DNA from 2 places in the Nitratireductor sp. GCM10026969 genome. Region 2 is predicted to be linked to the other one. Evidence: predicted binding sites of a transcription regulator. Region 2 holds the regulator's gene; the other holds the start of a gene.
What was found. The regulator HrcA, encoded in region 2, represses chaperone genes, less so after heat shock. The targets are predictions, from matches to a motif close to GTTAGCACTCNCNNNNNGNGAGTGCTAAC.
Positions count from the first base shown of each region.

Region 1 (8,332 bases), on a different contig from region 2:
TAAAACGGCACCTTGGCCGACAAGTGGTGCACATGGTGGATGCCGATATTCCCGGTGATCCAGCGCAGTGGAAAGGGAAGATCGTAATGCGAGCTGCCGTGCAGAGCGGCGTGCTGGAAGCTCCAGTCGTCGTCCTCGGACCAGTGCGTCTCCTCGAACTGATGCTGAACATAGAAAAGCCACACGCCCGCCGTCGCCGCCATGAGGGTGATCGGCACCTGCACCATGAGAAAGGGACCGACCCCCATCAGCCACATCAGGCTCGCGACCGGAAGGGCGATGCCGAGATTGGTGACGATCGTCGAGGTCCAGGGCTGCACGCCGGCGCGCATAAGGCCGAGGGGCAGCCGATACTGGCAGATGAACAGCCAGGCAGGGCCGAAACCGAACATTACCAAGGGATGGCGATAGAGCCGATAGCGCAGGCGGCCCCACCAGGGCAATGCATGATACTCCCCCACCGTGAGGGTATTGACGTCGCCGATTCCGCGCTTGTCGAGATTGCCTGCCGTCGCATGATGGACGGCATGGGTGCGACGCCAATAGTCATAGGGCGTGAGGGTGAAGACGCCGATGACCCGGCCCGTCCAGTCGTTGGCGGAGCGGTGGGCGAACAAGGCCCCGTGCCCGCAATCATGCTGCAGGATGAAAAGGCGGACCAGAAAGCCGGCTGCGGGGATCGTCAGCAGGAGGCCCCACCAGTGGCCGTACACGGCGGCGGCCGCCGACAAGGCCCACAACGCGACAAAAGGCAGGGCCGTGACGGCTATCTCGAGCGTGCTGCGGGCCGGGTGCGGCTGCTTGTACTGGGCGAGAACCGCAGTCCAGGAGCGCTCCTTCCTCTGAGCGGGGTCGTCAGCGGCGAAGTTACTTTTCACAAGCTATCCAACTTAACATTTGCGCCCAGCGGGACGCGTGGTGATGGTCACGTCGTTTCGGATACTCAGACTGCACGGCGGGAAGCAACTCCCTTCGCTTTCTTTGCAGCGCGAGCCTTGGTCGGCGCGGGTTTAGGTTGCCGCGCCTCCATTTCCAGACGCGCCTGCCTCAGTCTTTGGCTCTTGGCTTGTCGGCTGTCGGCTTCCGCCTTGATGAGCGCGCGCGCCGTACTGTCAGTCAGATCCGCTTTGCTCTGCGCCTTCGATGGCACGGGCCGAAACAGATTGTTTCTCGTGATGGTGTCTGTCATATCATTGCTCTCCTCACGGATTGGCCTGAAAGCAAAAAGGCCGGGCAGAAGCCCGACCTCCTCCTCGTCTCGACGATCCGTGCCAGTCCATCCGTGGTCACGTCTCGAAGACGAAGTTTACGCGGCCTGCAGGTTTTCCGCAGCACTCTTGCCCGAACGGTTGTCCTTGACAACATCGAAGCTCAGCTTCTGGCCTTCCACGATGGTGCGCATGCCAGCACGCTCGACGGCAGAGATGTGGACGAAAACGTCCGCAGCGCCATCATCGGGCTGGATGAAGCCGAAGCCTTTGGTAGCATTGAAGAACTTTACGGTTCCAACGGTCATGACGATTTCCTTTCAATCAGTCATTATGAATATGCTTGCCGCGCATGACGCGAGAAGCGGTCAAGGTCGAATTTGAGAGGGAAGATCGTCAGAGCGCTGTGGCGCATAACAAAGTTCATCAAACAAGATCGATCCGCCCCTACATAGGCATGTCCGGCGTCCAAAACAAGGCTGCGACCAAGAAACCTGGTTATCGGGACCGTCATCAGAAGAGCCTCGCCCCTGAACTATTGTTTCTGGCACTCCTGTTAATCGACTGCCAATAGGCCTATATGAAGGGACGTGGCCCCCTACACCCGGCCGCAGAAAGAACACTCATGAAATTCCGGCCCCTCCACGACCGCGTCGTCATTCGGCGCGCCGAAGGCAATAATACATCCAAGGGCGGGATCATTATTCCCGACAATGCGAAAGAAAAGCCGCAGGAAGGCGAAGTGGTCGCCGTCGGCCCGGGCGTTCGCGGCGAAGATGGCAAACTGACCCCGCTCGACGTGAAGACGGGCGACGCCGTTCTCTTCGGCAAATGGTCCGGCACCGAGATCAGCATAGACGGTCAGGATCTGCTGATCATGAAGGAAGCCGACGTTATGGGCATCGTCGAAAAGACGGTGCTTGCTGAGAAGGCCGCCTGACAGGCGATTTCTGCGGGCCCAGTTTCAAGAACGAACGAATCGAGAAAATCATGTCTTCCAAGGAAATCAAGTTTGGCATCGATGCGCGCGAGCGGATGCTGCGCGGCGTCGAGCTCCTGAACAACGCCGTCAAGGTGACGCTCGGCCCCAAAGGCCGCAATGTCATCATCGACAAGGCCTATGGCGCGCCGCGCATCACCAAGGACGGTGTCACCGTCGCCAAGGAAATCGAGCTTGAAGACAAGTTCGAGAACATGGGCGCACAGATGGTGCGCGAAGTGGCCTCGAAGACCAACGACCTTGCCGGTGACGGCACCACCACCGCGACCGTACTTGCCGCGTCCATCCTGCGCGAAGGCACCCGGCTTGTGGCGACCGGCATGAATCCAATGGACTTGAAGCGCGGCATCGACCTTGCGGTCCACGCCGTCGTCAAGGACATCGCCGCGCGCGCCAAGAAGGTCAAATCCTCCGGCGAGATCGCTCAGGTCGGCACGATCGCCGCCAATGGCGATGTCTCGATAGGCGAAATGATCGCCAAGGCGATGGAAAAAGTCGGCAATGAGGGCGTGATCACGGTCGAGGAGGCCCGGGCCGCCGATACCGAGCTCGACGTTGTCGAAGGCATGCAGTTCGACCGCGGCTATCTCTCTCCCTATTTCGTCACCAACGCCGAGAAGATGCGGGCGGAGCTCGAGGATCCCTACATCCTCATCCACGAGAAGAGACTCGGCAATCTGCAGGCGATGCTGCCGATCCTCGAAGCTGTCGTCCAGACGGGCAAGCCGCTCCTGATCATCTCCGAGGACGTGGAGGGTGAAGCGCTCGCCACGCTCGTCGTCAACAAGCTGCGCGGCGGCCTGAAGGTCGCTGCCGTCAAGGCGCCAGGCTTCGGGGATCGCCGCAAGGCCATGCTGGAGGACATCGCGGTGCTGACGGCCGGTCAACTGGTTTCCGAGGATCTCGGCATCAAGCTCGAGAACGTCACGCTCGATATGCTCGGCCGCGCCAAGCGGGTTCTGATCGAGAAGGATACGACCACCGTCGTCGACGGTGCCGGCGAAAAGGCGGATATTTCGGCCCGTATCCAGCAGATCAAGGCGCAGATCGAGGAAACCACCTCGGACTACGACAAGGAGAAGCTGCAGGAACGGCTGGCCAAGCTGGCGGGCGGCGTTGCGGTTATTCGCGTCGGCGGCGCGACCGAGACCGAGGTCAAGGAAAAGAAAGACCGCATCGACGATGCGCTGAATGCCACCCGTGCGGCGGTCGAGGAAGGCATCGTGCCTGGCGACGGCGTGGCGCTTTTGCGCGCCAAGGCGGCGCTAACCGGCCTTAAAGGAACGAACGCGGACATGTCCGCTGGCATCTCGATCGTTCTGAGAGCCCTTGAAGCCCCGGTCCGGCAAATCGCCGACAATTCCGGTGTCGAAGGCTCGATCGTCGTCGGCCGGCTGATGGACGCGAAGGACCCGAATACGGGGTTCAACGCACAAACCGAACTTTATGTCGACATGATCGAAGCCGGCATCGTCGATCCCGCCAAGGTGGTTCGCACGGCCCTGCAGGATGCCGGATCCATCGCAGCGCTTCTTGTCACGACGGAGGCGATGGTCGCCGAGATCCCGCAGAAGGGCGCACCTGCCATGGCGGGCGCCAACGGCATGGGCGGGATGGGCTACTGAGCAGCGCCTGAAAAGCCTGTCGGAGACGACCGCGCATAGCCGGAGCAACATCCAGGAAGGATTAATTCCATGGGAACGCAGAACAACAGCACATCCATCGCCCAACGCTGGAACAACTATCAGCCGTCGAAATCGACACTCGTGTGGGCATGCGCCGTCACGGCCGTAGCCACCATGGTCGTCGGATTCAGTTGGGGCGGCTGGGTCACGGGCGGCACGTCGCGCACGCTGGCATCGACGGCGGGAGACGTCGCACGCGGAGAACTGGCCGCGCTCATATGCGTGGACAGGTTCAACGCGGCCCCCGATTCAAGGGCCCGCCTCGTCGAGCTCAAGGCACTTAACAGCACCTACAGGCAGCGACAATTCATCGAGGCCGGCGGCTGGGCGACGATGCCCGGCAACACGTCCGCCACCCGCCGTGCGGCTGAAGGCTGCGCGGTCGCGCTGGCGGCCTGAGTGTGGCTTCTCACATCAAAGTGAGGACCGAAGGTGGAGGGCGCCACTCGGCTCTCAGGTCCAGCGGGCCAGCAACAGCATTTTGCGCAGCAGTCGAGTCCGGCCATCTTGCCCGATGGACCGTGACGCGTGCGAGATCAGCGTCTGCGTGAATGAAGGCGGCGCTGTCGCCGCTCGCCCTTTGCAGAAACGGCAGGGCGGCGAACAGCAGTTTCTCTCCTCCCAATGCCAATGAGGTATCAATCATGACACTCACATTCCCCAATAGAAGCCGCAGCTATGACGAGACCAGAGAGCGTGTCCGTTTCATCGGCCATGATGGCATGTTCGAGGTGCGGTTCTCCGTCGAGACCAACGCGCTCTCCACCGCAGCCGACGACGAAGCGCATTATCTGGCCGCCTTCGATGCAGCGCGCACCACGATCCACGATGTCGCTCGGGAAATCTACAGGAACGCCCGCAAGACCGAATATGTGCTGACGGCGGCGGACTTTCGTTAAGCCGGGACTCCCCTGGCTCACCCCGGATGGGAGTTAAAGATTGGATTCTGCTATGACCGTTCGCACCACGCATACAGAGATCACGTTCAAGCGACCATTCATGCTGAGCGCCTTTGACGCTCGGCAGCCGGCAGGAACCTATCGCCTGTTGGTCGACGAGGAAGAAATCTTCGGTCTTTCCTTTCTCGCCTACCGGCGCACAGCCACGGCGCTGCAAACTCCGGCGATTTCCGTGACAAGCAGCCGACATCAGACGGTGGAGGTCGACCCGGAGGAACTGGCGGCGGCATTGGACGCGGATGCGCTCGCAAGCCGGACTGTCGGGGAGTAGCCGTTCGTGCAGCACCTTGGTGGAATCCACGGTACCGGCCTCCTGAAGTGCGGAGACAAGACACTTGGCCGCGCGGACTATGATTTTGACGGCTTCCTGCGGAAGCCGGGCGAAGTGATCGGCAGCGGCGAAATCCGGATGCTTCCCGACACGCTGCGGCAGGTATTCGGCCGCGAGGATCTGCAGTTCCTGACCGATAAGGGGCGGCTGCTGACTCTCCGCTTCTCCGATAAGCACCTGCCTGAGGCCAGCGACGCCGCTCACGTGGACGTTGCCGGCGACCTGCCGCCGCAGACGGAGTGGCGGCACTGACGGTCGGACTCAGTTGCCGCGATTATCGATCGCGCCAGGACTCTGCCTCTGTCTGAATAAGGGCCGGGGTTTCAACAAATCAGCTTGTTCAGCGCGAGTAGCGCGCAGGCTGGAAAGGCCCTTCTTGAAATCGATCCTTAATTTTCTGGGGCTTCGCTCCTCATCATCGCCATGGAACGATGTGGCGCCGGTGAGGGAGGAGCTTTTCAGCGTGGAGCGGCTCGAGCAGCACGCGGAAAGCCTCGCTGTCGCGCAACCGGTGAGCAACCGGCCTCCAGCCGTCCTACCCCTGCACACGAGGCTGAACGACAATGCCGCCGTTTTGCTCGCCGCCTATCGGGCGAGTGCCGCGGAATTGGAGAGCGGCCGGGGTGTGGTCCCTGCCGCTGAATGGCTTCTGGACAATTATCATCTGGTCGAAGAGCAGATTCGCGAGATCAGGAACGACCTTCCTCCCGGCTATTATCGCCAGTTGCCAAAGCTGAGCGAAGGACCACTTGCGGGCTATCCGAGGGTTCTCGGGCTCGCCTGGGCCTTTGTCGCACATACCGACAGCCTTTTCGATCGAGAGAGGCTGCGGCGGTTTCTGGTGGCCTATCAGCGGGTTCAGCCCCTGACGATCGGCGAGCTGTGGGCAGTAGCGATCACCCTGCGCATTGTCCTCATCGAGAACCTGCGCCGGCTGGCAGATCAGATGACCGTGGGCCGCGCGGCGCGCGCGGATGCGGCGGCGCTTGCCGGGCGGCTTCTTGCATCGAACTGCGGCAAGACCGCGCTCGAGACGGATATCGCCTCGCGCTCACCGGAGCCGTTGTCTGAACTCTTTGCTGCGCAACTGGCCAAACAGTTGCGGAATCAGGATCCCGAAACAACGCCGGCGCTCGGTTGGCTGGAGGAGCGCCTTGTTCTCCAGGGCGTGTCGGTCGACGCCGTGGTGCAGCACGCCCAGCAAAGGCAGGGCGCCTCCAATGTCACCGTGCGCAACATCATCACCAGCATCCGGCTGATTTCCGACATCGACTGGGCGGAGCTTTTCGAGAGCGTGAGCCTGGTCGACGAGCGGCTGCGGGCGGGAAGCGCCTTTGCCGACATGGATTTTCCGACCCGCGACCTTTACAGGAACGCGATCGAGCAACTGGCCCGCGGCTCCTCGCTCTCTGAGCTCGAGGTTTCGGACATTGCGCTTGACGCCGCGCGCCAAGCAGATGCCGAAGCGGACGGTACACCAGGCGCGGAGCGTGCCGGCGACCCGGGCTATCACCTGATTGCGCAAGGCCGCGCGGCACTTGAGTGCGCGATCCGGTTCCGGCCACCGCCGCGGCTGCGGATCAGCCGCTTCAACACGCGACTTGGCATTGGCGGCTATATCGGGTTGATCCTGCTTGTCACGGCGATGGTGCTGACCGTCGCCCTGTGGGCGCTTTCGCGCTCCGATCTCGACACCATCTGGCTCGTACTGTTCGCCTTGATCGGATTTCTCCCCGCGACCGAGGTTGCGACCTCCCTCGTCAACCGTGCGATGACCTGGAGTTTCGGCGCGACGATCCTGCCCGGTCTCTCACTCAAGCAGGGCGTTCCGGAATCCATGCGGACGCTCGTCGCCGTGCCGACGCTTCTTACCAGTGAAGTGGACCTTCTGGAGCAAGTGGAGCGCCTCGAGGTTCACCACCTTTCCGGCGTCGGCGGTGACCTCGTCTTCGCCCTCCTTACGGACGGGCTCGATGCGGATCAGGAAGTCATGGAGGGAGATGCCCGACTGCTCGATAGCGCCGCCGAGGCGATCGCTCGATTGAACCGGCGTCACGAACCCGCCCCAAGCGGAAACCGCTTCCTCCTCCTGCATCGGCGCCGCATCTTCAACGCGGGCGAAGGCAAGTGGATGGGCTGGGAACGCAAGCGCGGAAAGCTGCACGAACTCAACCGGCTCCTGCGCGGCGCCGATGACACCACCTTCATGCCCATAGGCGGACGGCCGCCGCAGGTGCCGGCCGATGTGCGCTACGTCATCACGCTGGACGCCGACACGCGGCTGCCGCGCGATGCGGCGCACCGCCTGATCGGCAAGATGGCGCATCCGCTCAATCGGCCGCGCTTCAGCGAAGCCGAGCAGCGTGTCGTCGACGGCTACGGCGTTCTCCAGCCGCGTGTCACCCCCTCGCTTCCGGTCGGCCGCGAAGGATCCTTCTATCAGCGCGTTTTCTCGGCCCCCGGCGGCATCGACCCCTACGCGGCTGCCGCATCGGACGTGTATCAGGATCTCTTCGGCGAAGGCACCTATACCGGCAAGGGCATATACGATGTCGACGCCTTCGAGGCGTCCCTTGCCGGCCGCGTGCCGGAGAACACCATGCTCAGCCACGACCTCTTCGAGGGCGTGTTCGCCCGCGCCGGTCTCGCTTCCGATGTCGAGGTGATCGAGGAATTTCCGTCCCGATACGACGTTGCCGCCAAACGCCAGCATCGCTGGACTCGTGGCGACTGGCAACTTCTTCCCTGGGTAACGGGACTGCGCAGCGGACATCTTGGGCTTCCCTCCGTCGGCCGTGGGAAGATGCTGGACAATCTGAGGCGGTCACTGCTGGCGCCGTTCACGCTCCTGGCTCTGGGGCTCACATGGCTGATGCCGCTGCCAGCCGCGGTGACGGGAACTTTGCTTCTCCTTGTTGCCGTCGCGATCCCTGCGTTCCTGCCGATTTTATTCACACTCGTGCCGCACCGGGCCGGCATTCGCTTGCGCAGTCATGTTGCAACGCTCGCCGCTGACGTGCGGCTCGCAGCCGTTCAGAGCGTCCTTTCCATCGTTTTCCTGCCCGACCAGGCGTGGCGAATGGTCGATGCCATCATCAGGACGCTGGTGCGCCTCTTCGGGTCCCGCCGCCATCTGCTGGAATGGACGA
Region 1 covers NZ_JBHSUM010000025.1:34,353-42,684, reverse strand. Annotated here, with positions in the region: gene ACFP9U_RS08365 (fatty acid desaturase) at 1-878, opposite strand, end outside; gene ACFP9U_RS08360 (hypothetical protein) at 944-1,189, opposite strand; gene ACFP9U_RS08355 (cold-shock protein) at 1,307-1,516, opposite strand; gene ACFP9U_RS08350 (co-chaperone GroES) at 1,834-2,148, shown strand; gene groL (chaperonin GroEL) at 2,199-3,833, shown strand; gene ACFP9U_RS08340 (hypothetical protein) at 3,903-4,292, shown strand; gene ACFP9U_RS08335 (DUF1488 domain-containing protein) at 4,538-4,792, shown strand; gene ACFP9U_RS08330 (hypothetical protein) at 4,845-5,123, shown strand; gene ACFP9U_RS08325 (hypothetical protein) at 5,130-5,435, shown strand; gene ACFP9U_RS08320 (GH36-type glycosyl hydrolase domain-containing protein) at 5,560-8,332, shown strand, end outside.
Region 1: a site for HrcA is predicted at 1,752-1,780, ahead of ACFP9U_RS08350 (co-chaperone GroES). Genes of this name have one in related genera too.

Region 2 (8,332 bases):
TTCCGGATGCCTCTCGGTGAAGGTGACGATGCGCCGGCCGTTCTCGACGAAGCGCCCGTGCGCCCCCGGCCCTGCGCCGACATATTCCCCGTAGCGCCAGTAGATCAGGTTGTGCCGGCTCTCCGCTCCAGGCCGGGCGTGGTTGGAGATTTCGTAGGCCGGCAGGCCGCGGGCCGCCGTCACCTCCTGAGTCGCCTCGTAGAGGTCGGCGGCGCGGTCCGCATCCGGTACCGCCAGCCTGCCCGCCTTGTGCAGCGCGTAGAACGGCGTGCCCTCCTCGAGGGTGAGCTGATAGAGCGACAGGTGGTCGGCCGCGTGGCCGATGGCGCTCTCGAGCTCCGCCCGCCAGGCCTCGACCGTTTGCCCGGGCCGGGCATAGATGAGGTCGAAGGAGAGGCGCGGAAAGATCTCGCGGGCAAGGCGCACGGCGGCAAGCGCCTCCTCGACCGTATGCAGCCGTCCGAGGAAGCGCAGGTCGCGGTCGTCCAAGGCCTGCACGCCGAGCGAGACGCGGTCGACCCCGGCGGCGCGATAGCCGCGGAAGCGCTCCGCTTCCACCGAGGAGGGGTTGGCCTCCAGGGTGATTTCCACGCCGTCCGGCACGGTCCAGTGCGCCGCCACCGCTTCGAGGATCGCGCCGACCGTTTCCGGCGCCATCAGGGACGGTGTGCCGCCGCCCAGAAAGATGCTGGAGACGGTGCGCGGGCCGGTGCGTTCGCGCATGGCGGCAAGCTCGCGTCGAAAGGCGGCGGCGAAGCGCTGTTGGTCCACCGGCTGGTGGCGCACATGGCTGTTGAAGTCGCAGTAGGGGCACTTGGCCGCGCAGAACGGCCAGTGCACGTAGACGCCGAAGCCGGGGCCGTCCGCCAGGCCCTGTGTCATGCAACCCCCAGCCGCGCCCGGGCGAAGGTCCTGAACGCCCGCGCACGATGCGACAGCGCTTCTTCATGCCCCGGCTTCCAGCCGTGCTTTTCCTCGGCGGTCATTTCGCCGAAAGTCCGTTCATGACCGTCAGGCTGGAAGACGGGATCGTAGCCGAAGCCGAGGTTCCCGCGCGGCGGCCAGATGAGGTGGCCTGGCGCCTCGCCGCGGTAATATTCCGCCTCGCCATCGGGAAAGCACAGGCACAGGACCGCCACGAAGCGTGCCCGCCGCTCGTCCGGCGTCGACGCGCCTTTTTCCCGCAACAGCTTCTCCACCTTCTCCATTGCGACGTAAAAATCGCGGCTGCCGTCGGAAAGGGTCGCCCAGTCGGCCGTGTGGACGCCCGGCCGGCCGTCCAGCGCCTCGGCACACATGCCCGAATCGTCGGAAAGGGCCGGCAGCCCGGTCGCCTTGGCGGCGGCGAAGGCCTTGATATAGGCGTTTTCCTCGAAGGTGGTGCCGGTTTCCTCCGGCTCCGGCAGACCCAGCTCCCCGGCCGAATGCACCTCGTAGCCGAAGGGCGCCAGGAGCCCGTCGAACTCGCCGAGCTTGCCCGCATTGTGGCTGGCCAGAACGAATCTCCTGCCGTCGATCGCTCTCACGAGATCCCCCAGATGCGCGGTTCGGCGAATTCCAGCGAGTTGCCGAACGGGTCGCGAAAATAGATGGAACGGCCCCCTTTCGGCCATTCGAAATCGGCCTCGATGGCGATGCCTTGCGCCTCGAGATGCTTTCTCCAGGCTTCGATCTCCTTGGCGCCGGCCGAAAAGCACAGGTGTCCCGGACCGCGCGCGCCGTGCGGCGGCACCGGAAGCCGCGCATCGGGCGGCGGCGGAATTTCCGTGGCATCGGGGTCGAACAGAAGGACCACCGCATTCCCGCAGCGGAAGAAGACGTGCCGCCCTTCAACCTTCGTTATGCGTTCCAGGCCGAGTATATCGCCGTAGAAGCGCTCGGCCTCCTCAAGGTCGTTCACATACAGCGCCGCTTCGAGTATGCCCGCCGGCTTCATCGCAAATGCCTCTAGGAAACCGCCATCTTCTGCAGTTCGACCAGCCGGGTAACGCCCTTGCGGGCAAGTCCCAGGAGTTGCATGAACTCGTCCTCCGAGAACGGCGTCCCCTCGGCCGTTCCCTGGATCTCGACGATGCCGCCCTTGCCGGTCATGACGAAATTGGCGTCCGTCTCCGCCGCCGAATCCTCGGCATAATCGAGGTCGAGCACCGGCTGGCCGCCGAAAATCCCGCAGGAGATCGCAGCCACGTGGTCCTTGAGGACGCGTTCGAGCGTGATCATCTGCCGTGTCTGCATCCAGGACAGGCAATCGTGGAGCGCGACGAAGCCGCCGGTGATCGCCGCCGTGCGCGTGCCGCCGTCAGCCTGGAGCACGTCGCAATCGACCGTGATCTGCATCTCGCCCAGCGCCTGCAGATCCACAACCGAGCGCAGGCTGCGGCCCACCAGGCGCTGGATCTCCAGCGTGCGGCCGCCCTGCTTTCCGGATGCCGCCTCGCGGCGCATGCGATCGCCCGTCGAGCGCGGCAGCATGCCGTATTCCGCCGTTACCCAGCCCTTGCCCGAGTTGCGCAGCCAGGAGGGCACCCTTTCTTCCAGGCTGGCGGTGCACAGGACCTGCGTGTCGCCGAACCTGACGAGGCAAGAACCCTCCGCATGCCTGGAGATGCCGCGTTCGAAGCTCACGGCGCGCATTTCGTCGGGTTGCCGTCGTGATGGTCGCATGGGTGTCGCTCTCCGGCTTTTGGCTTGATGGCTGGTCGCTCGTGCGCGGCTTTTAGCTTTCCAGGCGGCGCGACGCAAAGGAAAACGGGAATGGGCATGCGCCGTCGCGGCAGTTGTGTTCGTCCCGCCCCTGCTTATATTTCGGGAAGGAGGCAGAGACGCATGACCAAGCCAGTCACGGATCAGAACCTTCAATCCATGGATGCGCGATCGCGCGACATCTTCCGTCTTCTCGTCGAGACCTATCTGCGCGAGGGCGAGCCGGTCGGCTCGCGCAATCTTTCGCGCCTTTTGTCGACGCAGCTTTCGCCGGCCACCGTGCGCAACGTGATGAGCGACCTTGAACAGTTGGGTCTCATCTATGCCCCGCATATCTCGTCCGGCCGCCTGCCGACCCAGCAGGGGCTGCGCTTCTTCGTCGACGCCTTCATGGAGATCGGTGACCTGTCGGAAGAAGAACGGCAGGTGATCGAGGCGCAGGTCAGGGCCGCCGGCAATGGCCAGTCGCTCGAACACATGCTGACCGAGGCCAGCCAGATGCTTTCCGGCCTCTCCCGTGGCGCCGGCGTTGTGCTGGCGGCCAAGACCGAGGCGCCGCTGAAGCATATCGAATTCATCCAGCTCGAACCGACCAAGGCGCTCGCGGTGCTGGTCTCGCAGAACGGAGAGGTGGAAAACCGTGTTCTCGATCTGCCGGCCGGCGTGACCGCGTCGCAGCTCGTCGAGGCCTCGAACTTCCTGAACGCGCATATTCGCGGCCGCACGCTCGCCGAGGCGCGCAACGAGGTCGAGCGGCTCAAGGAGGAGACCCGCGCCGCCCTGGATTCGCTGTCCCAGTCGCTGGTCGAGCAGGGCCTGGCGGTTTGGGCCGGTCAGGACAGCGACGTACCTGCGCGACTCATCGTGCGCGGCCGGGCGAACCTGCTCGAAAACGTCACCGCCCAGGCCGATATCGAACTCCTGCGCCATCTCTTCCAAGACCTGGAGACCAAGGAGGGCCTGATCCAGCTTCTGGAGCTGGCCGAGGAAGGGCACGGCGTGCGCATTTTCATCGGCTCGGAGAACAAGCTCTTTTCACTCTCCGGCTCGTCGCTGATTGTTGCGCCCTATCACGACCAGGAATCGCGGGTCATCGGCGCGCTCGGCATCATCGGCCCGACGCGGCTCAACTATGCGCGCATCGTGCCGATGGTCGACTATACGGCCCAGCTCGTGGGCCGGCTTTTGCGTTAAGCACGGGGGAGGGGACGTGTTCGGCCTGATTGGAAAGATGCGCGCCCAGCCGGGCAGGCGCGTGGCGCTCATCGCGCTCCTGCTCGACTCGAGCGGCGAGATGCCCGGCTGCCTCAGCTATGTGATCGCCGGCGACGAGCAGGACGAGGACGCGATCTGGATCACGGAGGTTTGGGAGAGCGAAGAAAGCCACAAGGCCGCGCTCTCCCTGCCCGGGGTGCGCGCCGCGATCGAGGAGGCCCGGCCCCTGATCGCCGGCTTCGAAATGCATATCCGCACCGTTCCCATGGGAGGGACGGGACTTCCGCCCGCGCCCCGCGGTTCTTAGCAGCCCCTTGATTTCGCGGTCCCGAACCTCGATATCCGGCCCGACTATCGCAAGGATAACCGCAAGACGGACAGGCAATGAGTACACACCCCAAGGACGACAACGCACCGCAGAACGAAAACCCCGAGGAAGAGGTTGTCCAGGCCGAGGCCGAGGCGGCGCCCGCGGAGGGCGAGGGCAACGAGGCCGGCGTGTCGGAAGAGGATGTCCTCGTGCGCCTGGCCCAGGAGAACGAAGAATTGAAAGAGCGCGCGATGCGGCTTGCCGCGGAAATGGAGAATCTCCGCAAGCGCACCCAGCGCGATGTCGTCGACGCCCGCAATTTCGGCATCGCCAACTTCGCTCGCGACATGCTGACGGTCTCGGACAATCTCCAGCGCGCGCTCGAAGCGGTGCCGGCGGAAGCCCGCGAGAATGCGGAGCCCGGCCTCAAGGCGCTGATAGAGGGCGTCGAGATGACCGAGCGCGCCATGCTGTCGACGCTAGAGCGCCACGGCGTCAAGCGCATCGACCCCCAGGGCGAAAAATTCGACCCGCATTTCCACCAGGCCATGTTCGAGGTCCCGAATCCGGAGGTTCCGGCCAATACGGTGGTGCAGGTGGTGCAGACCGGCTATGTGATCGCAGATCGCGTTCTGCGGCCGGCCATGGTGGGTGTTGCCAAAGGCGGCCCGAAGGGGGAGGCCGCAAATGACCAGCCTGCCAACGGCGAAGACGGTGTTACCGATACCAATGCCCGAGATTCGGCGTCTTAGGCAAGACCGCAGGTGTTGCCCGCTTTCGGCCAACGTGTGATCGCCCCCGGCGTCCGTTCCCTCGCGTCATCCCGGAAGCCCGAAGGGCTATCCGGGACCCATTGGTCAGAACATTATCGAGAACGGCCCGGTTCTCGATGATGCTGTCTCAGAACCGGGAGCGTTTTCTGTGGAAAACGGCCGCGCCTCTCAATGGGGCCCGGCTCGGCGCGGCTTTGCCGCTTGGCCGGGATGACGGCAGGAGGCGACCGTGGCTCAACCTGTCCAGTTCACCGTTTCCGTGAAACGGTGAACTGATCTAGATTTAAAGCAGCCCCGCCTGCTGGGCCGTGTCCTTGAGGCTCGTCTGCAGGCGCGGGCCGATCTGTCCGATCACCTGCGCAGCCGCCAGAGAGCCCAGTCGGGCACAGTCCGCCAGGCCCCGCCCCCGGGTGTAGCCGTAGAGGAAGCCGGCGGCGTAAAGGTCGCCGGCGCCGGTGGTGTCGACCACATTGCTCACCGGCATCGCATCCACCGCCACTTTCTCCTCGTGTGTCATGGCGATCGACCCGTTCTCCGAGCGGGTGACGACGGCAAGCCGGCAGTCGGCGCGGATGGCCTCCAGAGCCGTCTCGAAGGAGGCGGTCTGGTAGAGCGACATCAGCTCGTGCTCGTTGGCGAAGACGATGTCCACCGTGCCCGAGCGCATCAGCTCCAGGAATTCCTGGCGATAGCGGTCGACGCAGAAGGGGTCGGACAGCGACATGGAAACCTCGCGGCCGGCGGCATGGGCGATCTCGGCCGTCGTGCGGATGGCCTCCTTCGCCCGCGGCGGGTCCCACAGATAGCCCTCGAAATAGGCAACCTTGGCGGCGCGCGCCTTGTCCTCCTCGACATCCTCGGGGCCAAGCTCCACGCAGGCGCCGAGATAGGTGTTCATGGACCGCTCGCCGTCGGCGGTGACGAAGATCATCGAACGCGCGGTCGGCGGATGGCCCATCAGCGGCCGCGTATCGAAGGCCACTCCCTGGGCGCGGATGTCGTGGGCATAGACCTCGCCCAGATGATCGTTCGAAACCTTGCCGAAGAAGGCCGCCGTGCCGCCCAGCCCGGCCACGCCCGCCGCCGTGTTCCCGGCGCTGCCGCCCGAAGTCTCGACGGCAGGGCCCATCCGCTCGTAAAGAAGCGCGGAGCGCTCGACGTCGATCAGGTTCATCGCACCCTTGATGATGTCGTTGTCGACGAGAAACGCTTCGTCGCAGCGGGCGATGATGTCCACGATGGCGTTGCCGATGCAAAGCACGTCGAAATCAGGCATGAATATCTCCGATCTGGGGCCGGACGGCCGAAGGCAGGATGGGTTTCGGGGGGGTTTATCGTCTTGGCCGCACTTTTGCAAAGTCGGGAAGGAGCCCCGCAGCCGGGCCGGCATGCCGCATTACGCAAAAAAGTGCCGCCGTGGCGGAGGGGAAGCCACGGCGGCCTTGCAGTATGTGCGGCAGCCGGAGAGGGGGTAGGCTGCCGCCATATGTCCGGTTCAGGCGGGGGACGGGCCATTCCCGGACTCGGCGGAATATTGCCGATCCCCCATATTTTGTTCGCGAAAACGACTATTCAAGGGCCGGAAGATTACACCTTCGTAATATTTACGTTACCTCTTGCGGTCGCGTCATGATGTGGCGGCAAGCCGATTTCGCCGAATGTCTAAAGGATGGACAGCGCAGACGCGCCGCGCTACCCGTTTGACCCATGAAAAAAGGTGATCATCTTTTCCTTGTCGACGGCTCGGGCTACATCTTTCGAGCCTATCACGCCCTTCCTCCCCTGGCCCGCAAGTCCGACGGACTGCCGGTCGGCGCCGTGTCGGGCTTCTGCAATATGCTGTGGAAGCTCCTGCGCAATGCGCGCGATACGGATGTCGGCGTCACGCCGACCCATTTCGCCGTCATCTTCGATTATTCCTCCAAGACATTCCGCAACGAGCTCTATCCCGAGTACAAGGCCAACCGCACCGAGCCGCCGGAAGATCTGATCCCGCAATTCGGCCTGATCCGCGAGGCAACGCGGGCCTTCGATCTGCCCTGCATCGAGATGGAGGGCTTCGAGGCCGACGATCTCATCGCCACCTATGCGCGGCTGGCGGTGGAGGCGGGCGGCGATGCCACCATCATCTCCTCCGACAAGGATCTGATGCAGCTCGTGGGGCCGTGCGTGGCCATGTACGATCCCATGAAGGATCGCGAGATCCGCGTGCCGGAAGTGATCGAGAAATTCGGCGTGCCGCCGGAGAAGATGATCGACCTGCAGGCACTGACGGGCGACACGATCGACAACGTGCCCGGCGTACCCGGAATCGGGCCGAAGACGGCGGCGCAGCTTCTCGATGAATATGGCGATCTCGACACGCTGCTTTCCCGCGCGCACGAGATCAAGCAGAACAAGCGGCGCGAGAACCTGACTACGCATGCCGACAATGCGCGCATCTCGCGCGAGCTCGTGCGGCTGAAGAACGACGTGCCGGTGGATTCGCCGCTCGATTCCCTGGCGCTCAACCCGCCGGACGGGCCGAAGCTGATCGCCTTTCTGAAGACGATGGAATTCTCCTCGCTCACCCGGCGCGTTGCCGAGGCGACCGGTACCGATGCGGGCGAGGTCGAGCCTGCTCCCGTCGCGGTGGAGGCCGGCGGCGCCGTGCACGGGCCGGACCTTACTGTGCCTGCCTCCGGGACCGAGGAGCCGGGCGCCGAGGGCGAGGTGGCGCCCGACAGGACCGACGGCGCCAATACGCCGCAGACGCTTGCCAAAAAGCTGGCCGAGGCGGCGGCGGCCGAGCCGATCGACCATTCCGGCTATGTCTGCATTCGCGATCTGGAGACGCTGAACCATTGGGTCGACGAGGCGCGCGAGACCGGCCTTCTCGCCTTCGACACCGAGACCTCCTCGCTCGATCCGATGCAGGCGGAGCTGTGCGGTTTTTCGCTTGCCACCGCGCCCGGCCGGGCGGCCTACGTGCCGTTGAACCACAAGAGCGGCAACAGCGACCTTCTGGGCGGCGGGCTGCTCGACGGGCAGATCGAACAGGACGCCGCGCTCGCCGTGCTGCGCCCGCTCCTGCAGGATCCCTCGGTGTTGAAGATCGGCCAGAACCTCAAGTTCGACTGGCTGCTGCTTTACCGGCACGGCATCGACGTGGCGCCTTACGACGACACCATGCTTATCTCCTACGTGCTGGAAGCGGGCATTCAGGCGCACGGCATGGATGCACTTTCGGAGCGCTGGCTGGGCCACATGCCACTCTCCTACAAGGACCTGACGGGCTCCGGCCGATCGAAGGTGACCTTCGACATGGTCGATCTCGAGCGCGCCACGACCT
Region 2 covers NZ_JBHSUM010000059.1:12,613-20,944, forward strand. Annotated here, with positions in the region: gene hemW (radical SAM family heme chaperone HemW) at 1-882, opposite strand, end outside; gene ACFP9U_RS13525 (non-canonical purine NTP pyrophosphatase) at 879-1,526, opposite strand; gene ACFP9U_RS13530 (VOC family protein) at 1,523-1,936, opposite strand; gene rph (ribonuclease PH) at 1,948-2,664, opposite strand; gene hrcA (heat-inducible transcriptional repressor HrcA) at 2,827-3,897, shown strand; gene ACFP9U_RS13545 (putative quinol monooxygenase) at 3,914-4,225, shown strand; gene grpE (nucleotide exchange factor GrpE) at 4,303-4,980, shown strand; gene ACFP9U_RS13555 (adenosine kinase) at 5,285-6,277, opposite strand; gene polA (DNA polymerase I) at 6,709-8,332, shown strand, end outside.